DNA from 2 places in the Ruegeria sp. CDSB086 genome. Region 1 is predicted to be linked to the other one. Evidence: riboswitches for the same ligand, from Rfam matches in the RefSeq annotation. Region 1 holds a riboswitch; the other holds the start of a gene.
What was found. A riboswitch is a leader RNA that binds a small molecule or an ion and turns the genes downstream of it on or off. The one in region 1 is predicted to bind cobalamin.
Positions count from the first base shown of each region.

Region 2: another riboswitch for cobalamin. It lies ahead of AC2FIO_RS12490 (DUF1636 family protein); the one in region 1 lies ahead of AC2FIO_RS22350 (metal ABC transporter ATP-binding protein).

Region 1 is NZ_JBXWOV010000018.1:20,943-28,116, reverse strand. It holds gene AC2FIO_RS22370 (LysR family transcriptional regulator) at 1-369, shown strand, start outside; gene AC2FIO_RS22365 (hypothetical protein) at 556-798, shown strand; gene AC2FIO_RS22360 (metal ABC transporter solute-binding protein, Zn/Mn family) at 881-1,780, opposite strand; gene AC2FIO_RS22355 (metal ABC transporter permease) at 1,777-2,679, opposite strand; gene AC2FIO_RS22350 (metal ABC transporter ATP-binding protein) at 2,672-3,520, opposite strand; cobalamin riboswitch at 3,660-3,870, opposite strand; gene AC2FIO_RS22345 (DUF998 domain-containing protein) at 4,413-5,162, shown strand; gene AC2FIO_RS22340 (bifunctional aspartate transaminase/aspartate 4-decarboxylase) at 5,612-7,174, shown strand, end outside.
Region 2 is NZ_JBXWOV010000005.1:293,400-300,573, forward strand. It holds gene AC2FIO_RS12480 (acetate/propionate family kinase) at 1-832, opposite strand, end outside; gene AC2FIO_RS12485 (bifunctional enoyl-CoA hydratase/phosphate acetyltransferase) at 825-2,264, opposite strand; cobalamin riboswitch at 2,413-2,618, shown strand; gene AC2FIO_RS12490 (DUF1636 family protein) at 2,720-3,076, shown strand; gene AC2FIO_RS12495 (ABC transporter ATP-binding protein) at 3,073-3,858, shown strand; gene AC2FIO_RS12500 (ABC transporter substrate-binding protein) at 3,869-4,819, shown strand; gene AC2FIO_RS12505 (FecCD family ABC transporter permease) at 4,821-5,834, shown strand; partial or broken gene AC2FIO_RS12510 (4Fe-4S binding protein) at 5,984-6,238, shown strand; gene AC2FIO_RS12515 (4Fe-4S dicluster domain-containing protein) at 6,299-6,499, shown strand; gene AC2FIO_RS12520 (chaperone NapD) at 6,496-6,789, shown strand; gene napA (nitrate reductase catalytic subunit NapA) at 6,786-7,174, shown strand, end outside.

The sequences.
Region 1 (7,174 bases):
CGGGAACACCCCCTTTTCGAAATACCAGACCAGGAACTCAGGACCAGTGACCTGCTCAGGTACAACTATGTTGGGCTCAGCGTGAACTCTCCGAACCTGATCGTCGGTCAGCAACTGGGTTTCAAACGGTCAGCAAAAGTTCAAAGCGAGCAGGCGCTGGCCATACTAATCCTGTCAGGGCGATACATAGGTTATTTGCCTGATCATCTTGCGCAGGACTTTGTGGACCAGGAAAAGATGCGGATGGTGTTGCCGGGCGAAACGCAATATCGAACCCGGTTTGCAGCAGTGACCAGAAAGCAACCTGAACCAACACGGGTGACAAACCTGTTTCTGGAAGTTTTGCAGAGCGAACATTCGAAACCCTGACAACTGCCGGGCTGGCACAACACGAGCCAACTGTGGTGAAGACGTGGTTCATCACATCCTGTCAACGGCCAAACGCGATATCGGATTCGCATTTTTGGCGTTGCCAAAAACTTGTGACTTCCTGCCACATCACTGGTGCTCGCCTTCTTATCACTTACATGCGCCTCACCAAAATGAGGCGGACAAATGATAGACGACGATCCCCAACCCGTAGGGTATTACGACACGCACGATATATGGACCCTGGACCCAACGCCCGCGGACCAGTTGGTCTATGATGCCTTTGCCTCGGGCGTCGTCGATCTTCTGCAAGTGTTGGATGACAACAAGACCATGATGTCACGGGACGTTTACGCAAGACTGTTCGCCTCGCTGTTGGATCTTTCCCGAACTTTGGGAGAATACGAAGATGGATGGAAGCCGGACTAGGGGACGATTACCAAGAACCCGCTGTTCCAATGCACGGTACGGGGGGTGGCGGTTCAGGCGCCGCCCCGTACCTAAAGACTAGTTAGCTTGCGGTTGCGTTCCCAAGCGCGTTCAACAGAGTGTTCAGATTGTGCTGGAACATCGCGAGATAGCTGGTGGCCGGACTACCGCGTTCCGACAAGGCGTCTGAGAAAAGCCGTCCACCAATCACGATACCGGTTTCATCCGAGATTTGCTGAATCAAAGTAGGGCTTGTGATGTTTTCAACAAACAGCGCCGCAGCACCATCCGCCTTCAGTTGATCAATCAGAACAGCAAGATCCTTGGCTGATGGCTCCGCCTCGGTATCGATGCCAACCGGCGCAAGGAAAGTCAGTCCGTAGGCGTCTGCCAGATAACCAAATGCGTCATGTGCAGTCACAACCGTGCGGCGATTGGCAGGCAGGCCTGCCAGCTTCGTCTTGGTTTCTGCATCCAGCGCCTCAAGCTGCGCAATATAGGCCGCAGCATTGGCAGCGATTTCTTCGGCGTGCTCGGGCATCGCCTCTGTCATCACGTCGGCCACATTGGTCACGTAAATCATGCCGTTCGACAGCGAGTTCCAAGCGTGGGGGTCGATTTTGCCCTCGACTGTGACAGGCGTGATACCATCGGTGGCAACGTGCACGGTTGCGTCAGTGCCCGATTCAGCGATCAGGGTATCGGACCATGTCTCAAAGCCCAGACCGTTGACAAAGATGATATCCGCCTGGGCAACGGCCTTCGCATCTGCAACCGAAGGCTGATACACATGCGCATCCGCATCCGGGCCCACGATTGTCGTAACTGTGGCCAGATCGCCCACGACCTCTTCGACCATGTCGCCGAGGATCGAAAAGCTGGCGACGATCTTGACGTTGTCTTCTGCCGCAACGGTCGGCAATGCAGCCAAAGCAAACGACACAGAGGCGATGCCGGCATAGAGTGACTTCACAAGAGTCATTGTGCTCTCTCTTCTTGTTGAATATGGGCAATGGGGATGTCTTTGGAAACAGACGGTTTGCGCATTCGTCTGCCAAAACCAAGGGGACCGAAAATGGCCGAGAACAGAAAGAACCCACCGGCAACCAAAACGATCGCCGGGCCGGACGGCGTGTCCGGGAACAGGTAGGACAGGGTCAGGCCGATCCAGCAACTGGACAAGGCAAACAGAAAACCCAGGACCAGTTGCCCGGTGATCGTACTGGCCCAATAGCGCGCCGCAGTTGCGGGCAGGATCATCAAGCCAACGGCCATCAACGTTCCCAGTGTTTTGAACGCGGCCAGCAGGTTCAGAACCAACAGCAGCATAAAACCCTGATCTACCAACCACGGTCGGCGCGTCTGCGTTTCGAAGAAAACCGGATCGCAGGTGCTGACAATCAGCGGACGAAGCAGAACGGCGAATGCCAGCAATGTTACTGTCGCCACCCCGCCGACAAGGACCATCGACGCGTCGTCGATCCCAAGGATTGATCCGAACAGGAAGCTTTTTAGTGGAACTGCGGACCCTGCTGCAGACAGGATAAAGATACCCACCGCCAATGCGATCAGATACAGCGAGGCAAGGCTGGCATCGCTGCGCAGGATTGTCCGGCGTGCAAGAAAGGCGGTCAAAATGGCGACGCCAACACCCGCGATAAGCCCTCCGACCAGCAGTGACATGACTGACAAGCCTGCCGTGACAAAGCCGATGACGATGCCTGGCGTAATCGCATGGGCCATGGCCTCACCAGCCAGCGATAGGCGACGCAGAACAAGAAATGCCCCCACCGGCGCGACCGAAGCCGACAAAACCGTGGTTGCCACAAAAGCGCGACGCATGAAGGCAAAGCTCCACATTTCGACGATCAGGTCATACATTGGCGTGCTCCGGTGTTGAATGGGTGCCACGGAACATCCAGGACGCCTGACTTTCCGAAAGGTATCCTTGTGCAACCAGCCGGTCTGGTGTCAGAACGTCATTCACCGGTCCGTGGGTCGCCTCTTGCCCGCCCAAAAGCAGCGCGTGGCTGCAATAATCCAGCACCGAGGAAAGATCGTGCACCACCAAAACCACCGCGCGCCCCTCATCGCGCCATCGGCGGATAATCGACAATAGATGTGCTTCGGTACTTTGGTCGACTGCGGCAAACGGTTCATCCAGCAGGATCAGCGGCGCGTCCTGCATGATAACCCGCGCGAACAGCGCGCGCTGCAATTGCCCACCTGATAGCATATGCAGAGGCCGGTCAGCGATATCCAGTACCCCGGCCTCATCCAGCGCGGCGGCCATCCGGTCGCGCGCGGCGGCGTCCAGCCCGGTACGATAACCAAACCCGCGCCATGCCCCCATCGCGGCAAGATCCCTCACACGGATGGGAAATCGGCGGTCGAACTCGGTCATCTGCGCCAGGTACCCGATGTCACGAGGACGCCCTTGCGGCCAAGTCAAACTGCCCGAAAGCGGATCCATCAAGCCCAGCAGCATCTTTACAAAAGTGCTCTTCCCCGACCCGTTTGCACCAAGAACGGCAAGGGTCGTTCCGGCCGCGATATCCATGGAGAGGCGGTGAAACAATGTCAGGTCGCGGTAGCCCAACGTCAGATCGCGGATTTGCAAAACGGCCGACATCAAATCACCGCGTAAATCGCGAGCCACAAGAGCGCCGACAGCGCCAGAGCCCCCGCGACCAGCGCCGGAACGCTGAATTCTGTCAGACACTTACCCCTTTGGGTGTCAGCTTTTTGCAATGACAACGGCAACGCCTCCTGTGTTTGGACAGGGGCAAAGCGAGCGCAAAGTCGTGCACGGTACGGACCGCTTGAAACATTGTCATCTCCCTCTGGGACACCCCGCCCAGGTTCATAAATTTCGGATGGCAGGTCTCCTGACTTGCGGGTCAAAGCTATCCCGATCCTTCCCAGGCTATTGCCCAGTGGACGATCTCGGGTCGCTCGCCGCCTACAGTTGCGGGGGCAGTCACGGAATTGGCCTTTTTACAGAACCGCACCGTATTCCCTTTTATCCCTGACCGCAAAATACAGTCGGGAACCATCGCGAGGACAAAATACGAATTGATTTGATTCGACAAGAGCGCAAACCTGTGAGGGATGGCTATTCGTTCCAGTCACCGGTCGACTACGGAGGACGCGGTAGACGTGAGGCAACGGTGGATACTACACGAGCCCCGCTTCTTGCAGCTTCAGACCCACGCCAACGGTCTTTTTGACTGAATTTATTCTGCCCGGACTTTTTTTGTCTGCAGTGGGATGATTTGGGTCTTTGACATCGCAGGTTATTCGCCTGACGGGGTGCCGATGTTAAGCGATTGATCTATTTGATCGATTGCCGTCTGAGCGGGGTGTTTTGGATAGTCTGACGCCGGTTGCGGCAAGGTGCAACCGCGGTTGTCGAACTAAGTTAAAGTGTTTGGTTTGAGGAAGAAGCGGATTTTCGCAAAACAGTAGCCAAACTTCCGATAAGCGGGACAAAGCTGACTAATGCCGCGATGGCGCAAAGGTCTGCTTTCGGAAGCGATCAGATGCACCTGAACGGAGGCTACTGATTTACCGGTGCCAGATTCTGGAAGTTGTGATCCCACTCTGTGATTGACATGGATGAGCGACGTGTTCTGATCGGCTTGCCAGACGGAAGGTGCCAACTCGTCAGGGCAATCGCTCTAAGAAGCGTGCGCGTCAACACAGGGGCAGAGCTTTTGCGGATAACTCTCTGGGGCAACTCACGATCAATAAGCCTTGTCGTTTTGCCCATTATTAGTGGACTTTGGTTGGCGATAGGCGTGGGCATCATAAGTGCACTGACCCCCAACTATTCGCATATCGACCAATTCATGAGCGCACTCGGGGCTGTAGGGGCCCCCTTGGCGACGTGGACCAACTATGCCGTCTTCATACCGACAGAGATTTGGCTTCTGGCGTTCCTCGCAAGACTAAACAGTTGCCTCCCAGGCAGCAGGACAAAACGAATCTCGATATTGCTTCTATCCGCTTACGCCATTCTTTTGATACTTGCCGCCTTTCTGCCTTGTGATGCGGGGTGTGATAGTCGAGGCAGCGACGAGAACATGACAAGCACGTTGGTCCATATTGCTCATATGGCAATTGCGGTGACGGCTTATCCGCTTGCGTTGATCGGTTTGCTGATCCTCAGCCTGACTGCCCCACCAAATTCGCTTCTGCGGCGCTTGGCGCCGCCAGCTACAATCGTCGGCTTCTGTTTGTTTATCACAATTTTCTTGATGCCAGTAACACAAGGCTTATTCCAACGCCTCCTCGAAGCATGGATCTACTTCCAATTTATATCGCTGGGACTATATGCTGCTTCAATTTTGCCTCAAAACTGACCTTCCTGCGGTGTGCAGCATTGGCCAAAGTGGGCTCAGAGCGATCGTTCTCTGCCCCCAATTTGGATGACAGCCATCAGCTCGAAGCGGTCATTCCTTACATCCTGCCTCGGAGATAGCAGTCGTTCCATCAAGGAACGGTGTTGGTAGAGCAGGCCACCTTCTGGACATTCGCTGTTTGCGCAGTTTTGGCGGCCACGAAAGGCAGCAATGCGCAGATGGTGAACCTTGCAAATTTTAGTGGGATGTCAGCACTGAGACCAAAGCGTCGGCGCAATTTCCATCACCCTGTCTGCCTTGCAAAATGGTTACAGCCAAGGCTTGAAATGAAGACTCGTAATTCTCGGTTTTACGCCGTTCCCATCAAATAGTGTTGTTTTCATTGACACATTGCCTTGCATGCGATCCGCTAAACTACGTCATCTGTTTTAACGCAAGGATTTGATGTCATGCCAGAATCACTCAACCTGCATAAATTTGAAAACCTAAGTCCTTTCCAAATCAAAGACGAACTTATTAAGTTGGCGCAAAAAGAGGCGCGGCAGATGGCTTTGCCATACCTCAATGCCGGTCGAGGGAACCCTAACTGGATCGCCACTAAAGCGCGGGAGGCGTTTTTCCTTTTAGGGCAGTTCGCTATGACAGAAGCTCAGCGCCATCGTAATGAGCCGCAGGTCGGTTTGGCCGGGATGCCGCAAGGGCCAGGCTGTTATGACCGGCTAAAAGCATATTGTTCCAAATCGGTTGAAGGAAACGGCCCTCCAGGTGCGGAAACTTTGGTGGCCGTAGTGGATTTTGCGATTGAGAAATTTGGTTTTACACCGGACGATTTCGTGCTCGAGTTGACCGACGGTATTGTTGGCGACCACTACCCGATGCCCGACCGGTGCATGGAGCACAACGAGGCGATTGTCCACGAATACGTTATGTGGGCGATGTGCGCGGGGCACCGTCCGGATGCGAAGTTCGATATCTACGCAGTTGAGGGTGGAACCGCTGCAATGTGTTATATTTTCAAGGCACTCAAGAACCAGCGGTTGCTGAATGCCGGCGACACCATTGCGTTGGGCACACCGATTTTCACACCCTATCTGGAAATGCCGGTACTTGAAGACTATGGGCTGAACACCGTGGATGTATCTTCGAAAGAAGAGGACCACTTTCAACTGAACGACGATGATTTCGAAATCTTGTCCGACCCGAAAGTCAAAGCACTATTTCTGGTCAACCCGGGCAACCCGTCTTCAGTCGCTATCAGCCCCGAAGTCTCGACTCGGCTTGTCGAGTTCGTAAAGAACCGCCGCCCGGACCTGATCATTCTGACTGACGATGTTTACGGGACCTTCGTTCCGAATTTTCAGTCTATCTTGGGGCATCTGCCTGAGAACACAATCGGGGTCTATTCGTACTCCAAGTATTTCGGTTGCACCGGGTGGCGTTTGGGCGCGATTTTGGTGGCCGAGAACAACATCTTCGACAAGATGATTGCGGAGGCTACGGACGAAACCAAGGCCGTCGTCAACGCACGGTACGAAACGTTGACGCCTGATCCATCCTCGTTCAAGTTCATCGACCGGATCGTCGCCGACAGCCGCGATGTTGCGCTGAACCACACCGCAGGTCTATCACTGCCGCAGCAGGTGATGATGACTTTGTTTTCACTGGTCGAGCTTATGGACGAAGAGAAGGCCTATCAGAAATTCTGCTGGGGTATTCTGAAGCACCGCTTTGACGAGTTGGTCGAAGGGATGGGCATCGAAGTTCCAGATAACCCGCTGTTCGACAAATACTACGGTATCATCGACTTCGAATTCTGGCTCCGTAAATACGTGGGAGAAGAGGTGGTCGAGTGGATCAAAGAGAATGTCCACCCGCTAGATATATCCTTCAAACTGGCTCAGGATCACGGGATCGTTTTGCTGAATGGATCGGGCTTTGACGCGCCCAACTGGTCAGCGCGGGTATCGTTCGCCAATTTGGATGATAGTGCTTACCGCCAGATCGGAAGAGCG
Region 2 (7,174 bases), on a different contig from region 1:
TGCCGGACAGGCCAAGCAAGCCGGACTTTCGATAGAGAAGCTCGGCGATTTCGTCTGCCTCCATCCCTTCTTGCTGCATCATGTAAAGCACGACCCCCGGGTCCAATTGCCCGCTGCGGGTGCCCATGGGCAGACCGTCGAGCGCCGAAAACCCCATGGTCGAGGCCACGGCCCGACCACCCGACACCGCACACATCGACGCGCCATTTCCCAGATGCGCAATGACGACGCGGCCGTCGTACAAACCCGGCGCAATTTCTTTCAGCTTTTGCGAGACGTAGTCATAGCTGAGCCCGTGAAACCCGTATCTGCGAACGCCCTTTTCGTAGAATCTTTGAGGCAATGCGAAGGTATCATTCACCCAAGGGTGTGTCCTGTGAAACGCGGTATCGAAGCACGCAATCTGGGTGGTACCAGGAAAGGCTGCGGCGGCCGCCTTGATACCCGCAAGGCTGTAGGGTTGGTGCAAGGGCGCGAAGGGAATGAAACCACTTAGCGTATCAAAGACGTGCTCGTCCACCACGACAGGTTCCGAATAGACTGGTCCGCCGTGAACGACGCGGTGGCCCACGGCCCGGACGTAAATGTCCGGCAGGTATTCGCGGGTAAGTTCAAGAAACGCGCTGATGGCCTCGTCATGTGTTTTGGCTCCAGACAACTGACGGTCGACAGACCGCCCCCCTGCTGATTGGGCCAACAAGCGTGGTGCATCCCCCAACCGCTCGATCTGACCGCGCCAGCGCATACTGGGACGTCGGTCCTCGACCAGTTCGTAAAGCGCGAATTTCAACGAGGACGACCCGGCATTCAGCGCCAAAACATGTTCAGCCATGGATTTTGCTTTCATTCGCAATTGCATGCAGCGCCGCGACAGCACAAGACGCCAGCCGCGAAGCATCATCATCTGCCCGAGATGTCAGGATAATCGGTGCCGCAGCACCTATCACAACGCCGGCAGCCTCGGCATGAGAGATATATGTCAGCTGTTTGGCTACCATGTTGCCGGCTTCGATATTCGGAACAACCAGAATGTCTGCGACCCCCGCGACTGGTGAGGTGATGCCTTTTGTCCGCGCCGCGTTCAGATCAACCGCGTTGTCCATGGCCAAAGGACCATCGACCAGCCCGCCGGTGATCTGTCCACGCTCGGCCATTTTCGACAACAGCGCGGCATCGACAGACGACGGTAAATGCGGATTGATGGTTTCAACCGCTGATAAGACACCAACCTTGGGCATCTCGATGCCAATAGAATGCGCAAGATGGATGGCATTCTGAACAATGTCGGCCTTGGTTTCGAGATCCGGTGCGATATTCACCGCCGCATCTGTAACCATGATGGGCCGGGACATGCCTGGCACGTCCATCACGAACACATGCGACAGCCGCCGCCCGGTTCTCAGACCTTTTTCCCTGCGCAGAACGGCGCGTAACAAGACATCCGTGTGCAAATGACCCTTCATCAGCATCCGGGCCTTACCTTCAACGACAAGCCCGACCGCGCGTTGGGCAGCCACTTCGTGGTCTCGCGCTTCAATGATTTCAGCTCCGGACAAATCGGCCCCAAGCTGGGCGGCAGCGGCGGTGATTTTGTCCGGATCGCCAACCAAAATCGGAGTAATGATGCCGTTTTCCAACGCGAGTAATGCCCCGCCTAGCGAATTCGGCTCTTCCGGGGCGACGATCGCTGTGGGCATCGGGTCCAAAGGACGTACCCTTTCCAACAAAGCGTCGAAATGCCGGTGACGCTGAACGATCAGTCCCGGCACCTCGACCGAGTCGAAGGTCAAATGCCGCGACGGTGGCGTGACCTGTACGGTACCGCTCAGGATCAATGCGTTATCCCCGACCCGGCGCACCTCGGCGGAACAGGTCAGGTCGCCGTCTTCACGCTTTTCGGTAACAGCCACAAAGGCGGTCAGTTCTTCGCCCGCCATAACCGGAGCATGAAAACTCAGGTCCGCCCGACGTGTTTGCGTACCGGCCCCCGGTAAGATGTTTCCAATGACTGCAGCCACCAGACCCGCGGGCCACAAGGCGGGCGCGACAGCCTCGGGGTGTCCATCTCCATCTCCGTCATAGGCCGCCAGATTCAGCGGGTTGTGGTCACCCGAAGCCGAGGCAAACGCGTACAAGTCGTCCACGGTGCACAATCGGGTGACCTGCGCCTTGTCGCCTACTTTCAATTGAGAATAGGTTCTGTTTTCTTGAATTTTCATCTCGTCCGGCTTTGTTTTTGAATGCGTGTTCGTCGTTTCAAACATTGGATGTGCGGCCCCCCGGAACCAGAACATATCCACCTTTGCCCCTACATTTCTGCGACGCAGCGTAGTCAGATCGTTGGCAAATGACAAATGACCTCTGTGCGTGGGGCGCTGAGTATTATCGCTTGACCCAAAATCGGAACTCGGGCAAGCATCACCGCGATGGTTCCCTGTGGTTCGCCAAGGGATGAAAAGGGAATACGGTGAGGTAGCCAACAAGCGCCAAGTCCGTGACTGCCCCCGCAACTGTAAGCGGTGAGCGACGCCAAATACCCACTGACCCCAAATGGGTCGGGAAGGATGGCCAAGCCACGACCCGCAAGTCAGGAGACCTACCATCCGATGTTCAACCAACCCGGGGCGGGGCGTCCTGGAAGGAGGCTTTATGACACGTCTAAGACGTGATGGCATGATTGGTACCTTCTGTCCGCGCTTGGCAACAGGCGGAGTGGGCCATGTCGATCAGTCCTGATCATTTCCTTCTGATTTGCGAGACCTGCGAGGGTTCTGACCGGGCGGATTCATTGCGCGCTGCGCTTGCAAACAAGCTTCCATCCAGTTTTGACATCCAAAGCGTTTCCTGTATGGCCGGTTGCGGTCGTCCCACAACCGTCGGGTTTCAGGCATTAGACAAAGCGCAGTACCTTTTCGGTGACATCCAATCGGCTGAGGACGTGGATGCTTTGGCCGAATTTGCACATCAATACCATCGCATCGCGGATGGGTGGACCAACGCAACGCAGCGCCCGCCTGCCCTTCTTGAAAAGACTCTGGCGCGCCTGCCGCGGCTAAAAGTGGAGACAAGCGCATGACCTGCGGAGCTTTCCTTGAGGCGCGCGGGCTGGAGTTTTACGCCCTGAACGGCGACGTACTGCTGCAAAACATCAATTTCGAACTGAATGAAGGGGCCACTCTGGCAATTGCCGGCCCAAACGGTGCGGGTAAGACAACGCTGCTGAATCTTTTGTGCGGCGGTGAAGAGATTGTGCTGGGGGACGTTTTGGTAAAGGGGCGCAGCCTTCGGCAGCTTTCGGCGATGGACCGCGCCCGAATGATCGCCGTGGTCAGTCAGCAGGAATCGCCGGACGGGCGTTTGTTTCTGCGCGACTACGTGGCCCTTGGGCAAATCCCAATCCGCGCCGACCGATCTGCGGCTGAGCACGCCCTGGAATTGGACCGCATCCTGAATCTGACCGGACTGGTTGCCCTCGCTGACAAGCGGATGGCCGTGTTATCCGGCGGGGAACGCCAGCGCGCTCATATCGCAAGGGCGCTGGCGCAGAACCCGTCGTTGCTGTTTTTGGATGAGCCGACGAACCATCTGGATCCGGACGCCAAGGGACGCATGCTGTCGCTGGTCGCCGAGCTGGGCATTACGGTGGTCATGATCGTCCATGATCTGGTCATGATCCCGGAATTCGCGACCCATGTCGCGTTGATGAAATCCACACGCCTGACCGGTTTCGGCCCAGTGCACGAAGTGCTGACACCCGAAAGGGTCCGTGAAACGTTTGGTGTCGATTATCTTAGCTTTCAGCATGAAGGCCGCATGATCCCGGCACTGGATATCAGAAGAACCACTACCTCAAACTAGGAAAAATAACATGAACAAAACTCTCTGGTGCGCTGCACTGATCAGCGGCATTGCAACTGCCGCAACAGCGCGCGAGATCACCGTCGACAATTGCGGCGAGCCGATGGTGTTTGAAACTCAACCCGAGCGGCTGGTCGTACACGACATGAACATGACCGACATGGCCTTTGCGCTGGGTTTGCAGGACAAGATCGTGGGCCTGACGGGCATCACCGGCTGGTACAAAACCAGCCCCGAGTTTGACACCCTGCGCGGCGACATCCCGGAACTTGCACCCAAGTATCCGTCAGTAGAAAATCTGGTCGCTGTCGAACCCGACCTTTTCTTTGCGGGCTGGTACTATGGCATGAAGCCGGGCGGTGACGTGACCCCCGACACGCTTGCGCCGTTTGGCATCAAAACGATGATCCTGACGGAAAGCTGCGTACACCTGGATAAGGATCGCCCAGAAGCCAGCATGGATTTGCTGTTCACCGACGTCCTTCGCTTGGGCAAAGTAATGCACGTTGAAGACAAGGCAGAAGAGCTGGTTTCCGGCTGGAAGGAGGAACTGTCCGCGATTCAAACACAGACAGCCGACCTGCCGAAGCCCCGCGTTTTCCTGCTGGACGGCCCCGCCGATGCCCCGTTTACGGCTGGTAAGTTTGCCATTCCCGACGCGATGATTGCTGCCGCTGGCGGCGAGAACGTCACCCATGACATGGACACCAGCTGGGGACGTTCCTCGTGGGAGGCTGTTGCCGCTTCGAACCCGGAATTCCTGGTTTTACTTGATTATCAAACTGGAAATGGCGCCGCAGATACCTTCAAGTTCCTGCAGGACCATCCCGTGATGTCTCAGACGGACGCGGTCAAGAACGAACGCTGGATTGGTCTGCGCTACGAGGAACTGACACCCGGACCGGCAAATATCGAAGCAATTTCGAAAATGGCCAAAGCCATGCACCCGGGCCTGAACTGATATGGGCCGACTTGGCCTTACACTCTTTCTGGGGGCGGCTGTATTGGCCGCCCTTTTGCTAACCTCGACGGTCTACGGGACCACATCCATTCCGGCCTCTGACGCACTGGCCGGTGTCTTGTTGGGCACGGGAATAGTGGAAGGGGAAATGTCTCCGCTCCACCGCATCGTGTTTGACCTGCGCTTACCACGCGCGCTGTTTGCCGCCGTGATCGGTGCCGGGCTGGGCATCGTCGGCGTTGTCCTGCAAACCACCACACGCAACGATCTGGCGGACCCGTTTCTGTTCGGCCTGTCCTCTGGCGCTGCGGCGGGAGCTGTCTTTGTCATTACAGTAACCGGAGATGTGCTGGGCTTTTGGACCCTGCCACTGGCCGCGTTTTTCGGAGGGCTTGTCGCATCAGGTATTGTGCTGGCTTTGGTTCATGGGCTGCGCACAAGCGCGCCCGAAAAACTGATCCTCGCGGGGCTTGCGGTTTCGTTTTTGTTTTCAGCTATTACCAATTATCTGATTTTCGCGGGCGACAGCCGTGCGGCCCATTCGGTTATCTTCTGGATGCTTGGGGGTTTGGGTCTTGCCCGGTGGGAGACATTCCCGCTGGTCTGCGCAGGTTTAGCATTGATCCTCGCCTATGCAATGTACCGTAGCCGCTGGCTTGATGCACTGCTGACTGGTGATTTGACGGCCGCCACCCTGGGTGTGCCCGTTCAAGGCCTACGGTTCCGAATGTTCTTCGTCGCAGCTCTTGCAACCGCTGTATTTGTGTCCGTCGCGGGTGTGATCGGTTTTGTCGGCTTGATGGTTCCCCACATCGCACGCGGTATCGCGGGGCCTTTGCACAGCCAGCTCGTGCCTACCGCCGCCATTGTCGGAGCAGCTTTGCTTACAGGCTCGGATATCCTGAGCCGTCTGTTGCTTGCCCCGCAAGAGCTGCCTGTTGGGATTGTCACGACATCGCTGGGATCGGTTTTTGTTTTTCTTCTACTAATCCGAACCGCGCGCCCTCGCAGATGATCTCAAAGGGTCGCTTCGGCAAAAAAATTAAAGTTTCCTAAATGACTAATATTTAACAGGCCAAATGACCTAAATCAAAAAAGGCCCCCACAGATCACGGTATGCGATACACTCGATTACAGGAATCGAGTGTAGCCAGGTCGCATGCAATGCAACAACTGACCAGCCGACGCGCGTTTCTAAGCGCAAAGATCAGACCAGAGGACGGCAATATCGCCAGACCTCCGGGCTCGGTTGAGCTGTGCTTTGTTGAAACATGCAGTAAATGTGGTGATTGCGCAGATACTTGCCCCGAAGATGCGATCGTCATCGGGACAGATGGATATCCCCGCTTCCAGCCCACTGACAATCCCTGCACCTTCTGCGGTGACTGCGCCCGTATTTGTCCAACCGAAGCGATATCGATTGACCGTTTGCCAGATTGGCCATGGCGCGCCGCGCTTACATCGGACACCTGCCTATCTATGAAAGGCATCAGTTGCCGCATCTGTCAGGACAATTGCGAACAAAGCGCGATCCGTTTCAAACTGATGACCGGCGGCCGCGCAGAGCCGGTGCTTGACCTTGATACATGCAACGGCTGCGGGATTTGCCCAAGTTTATGTCCCGCCGATGCCATTGCGCTGGAACGCCAACCTCAACCACAAATGGAAGCTACTCAATGAACATCTGCGGTTGTCTCGCCCATGTCGCACCTGATCACACGAGCGCAGCAGCGCGCGTGATGAAGGGCACGCCGGGTGTCGAAATTCACGCTGAAACGGAAGATGGCCGATTTGTTGTCGTCGTCGAAGACACTCCAACCCGTCTTGCATCCGAAACCATCATGGATCTGCACCAGATCCCAGGCGTCATCTCTTTGACCCTGACTTATCACCATTTCGAGGATCTCGCGGACGCCCATCCGCAGCCCGATGCCCCAAGCCCAACCACCAGCCGGAGGCCCACGCAATGACACATTCTGAATCCCGTCGGACTTTTCTCAAGGCCTCTGCGGCCGCAGCAACGGCGTCAGCCGCTGGTATTCCGCTGGCGGCCGGTCAAGCCAATGCCCAGGCCGGAGCGCCAGACATCCGGTGGGACAAGGCGGCTTGCCGGTTCTGTGGTACAGGCTGCTCTGTTCTGGTTGGCACCAAAGAAGGTCGTGTCGTTGCGACGCAAGGCGACCCCGACGCGCCGGTGAACCGGGGGCTGAACTGTATCAAGGGTTATTTCCTGTCCAAGATTATGTACGGCAAGGATCGACTGACTACACCTTTGCTACGCAAGACCAATGGCGAATACGACAAAAACGGTGAATTCGAGCCGGTAAGCTGGGACGAAGCGTTCGATGTCATGGC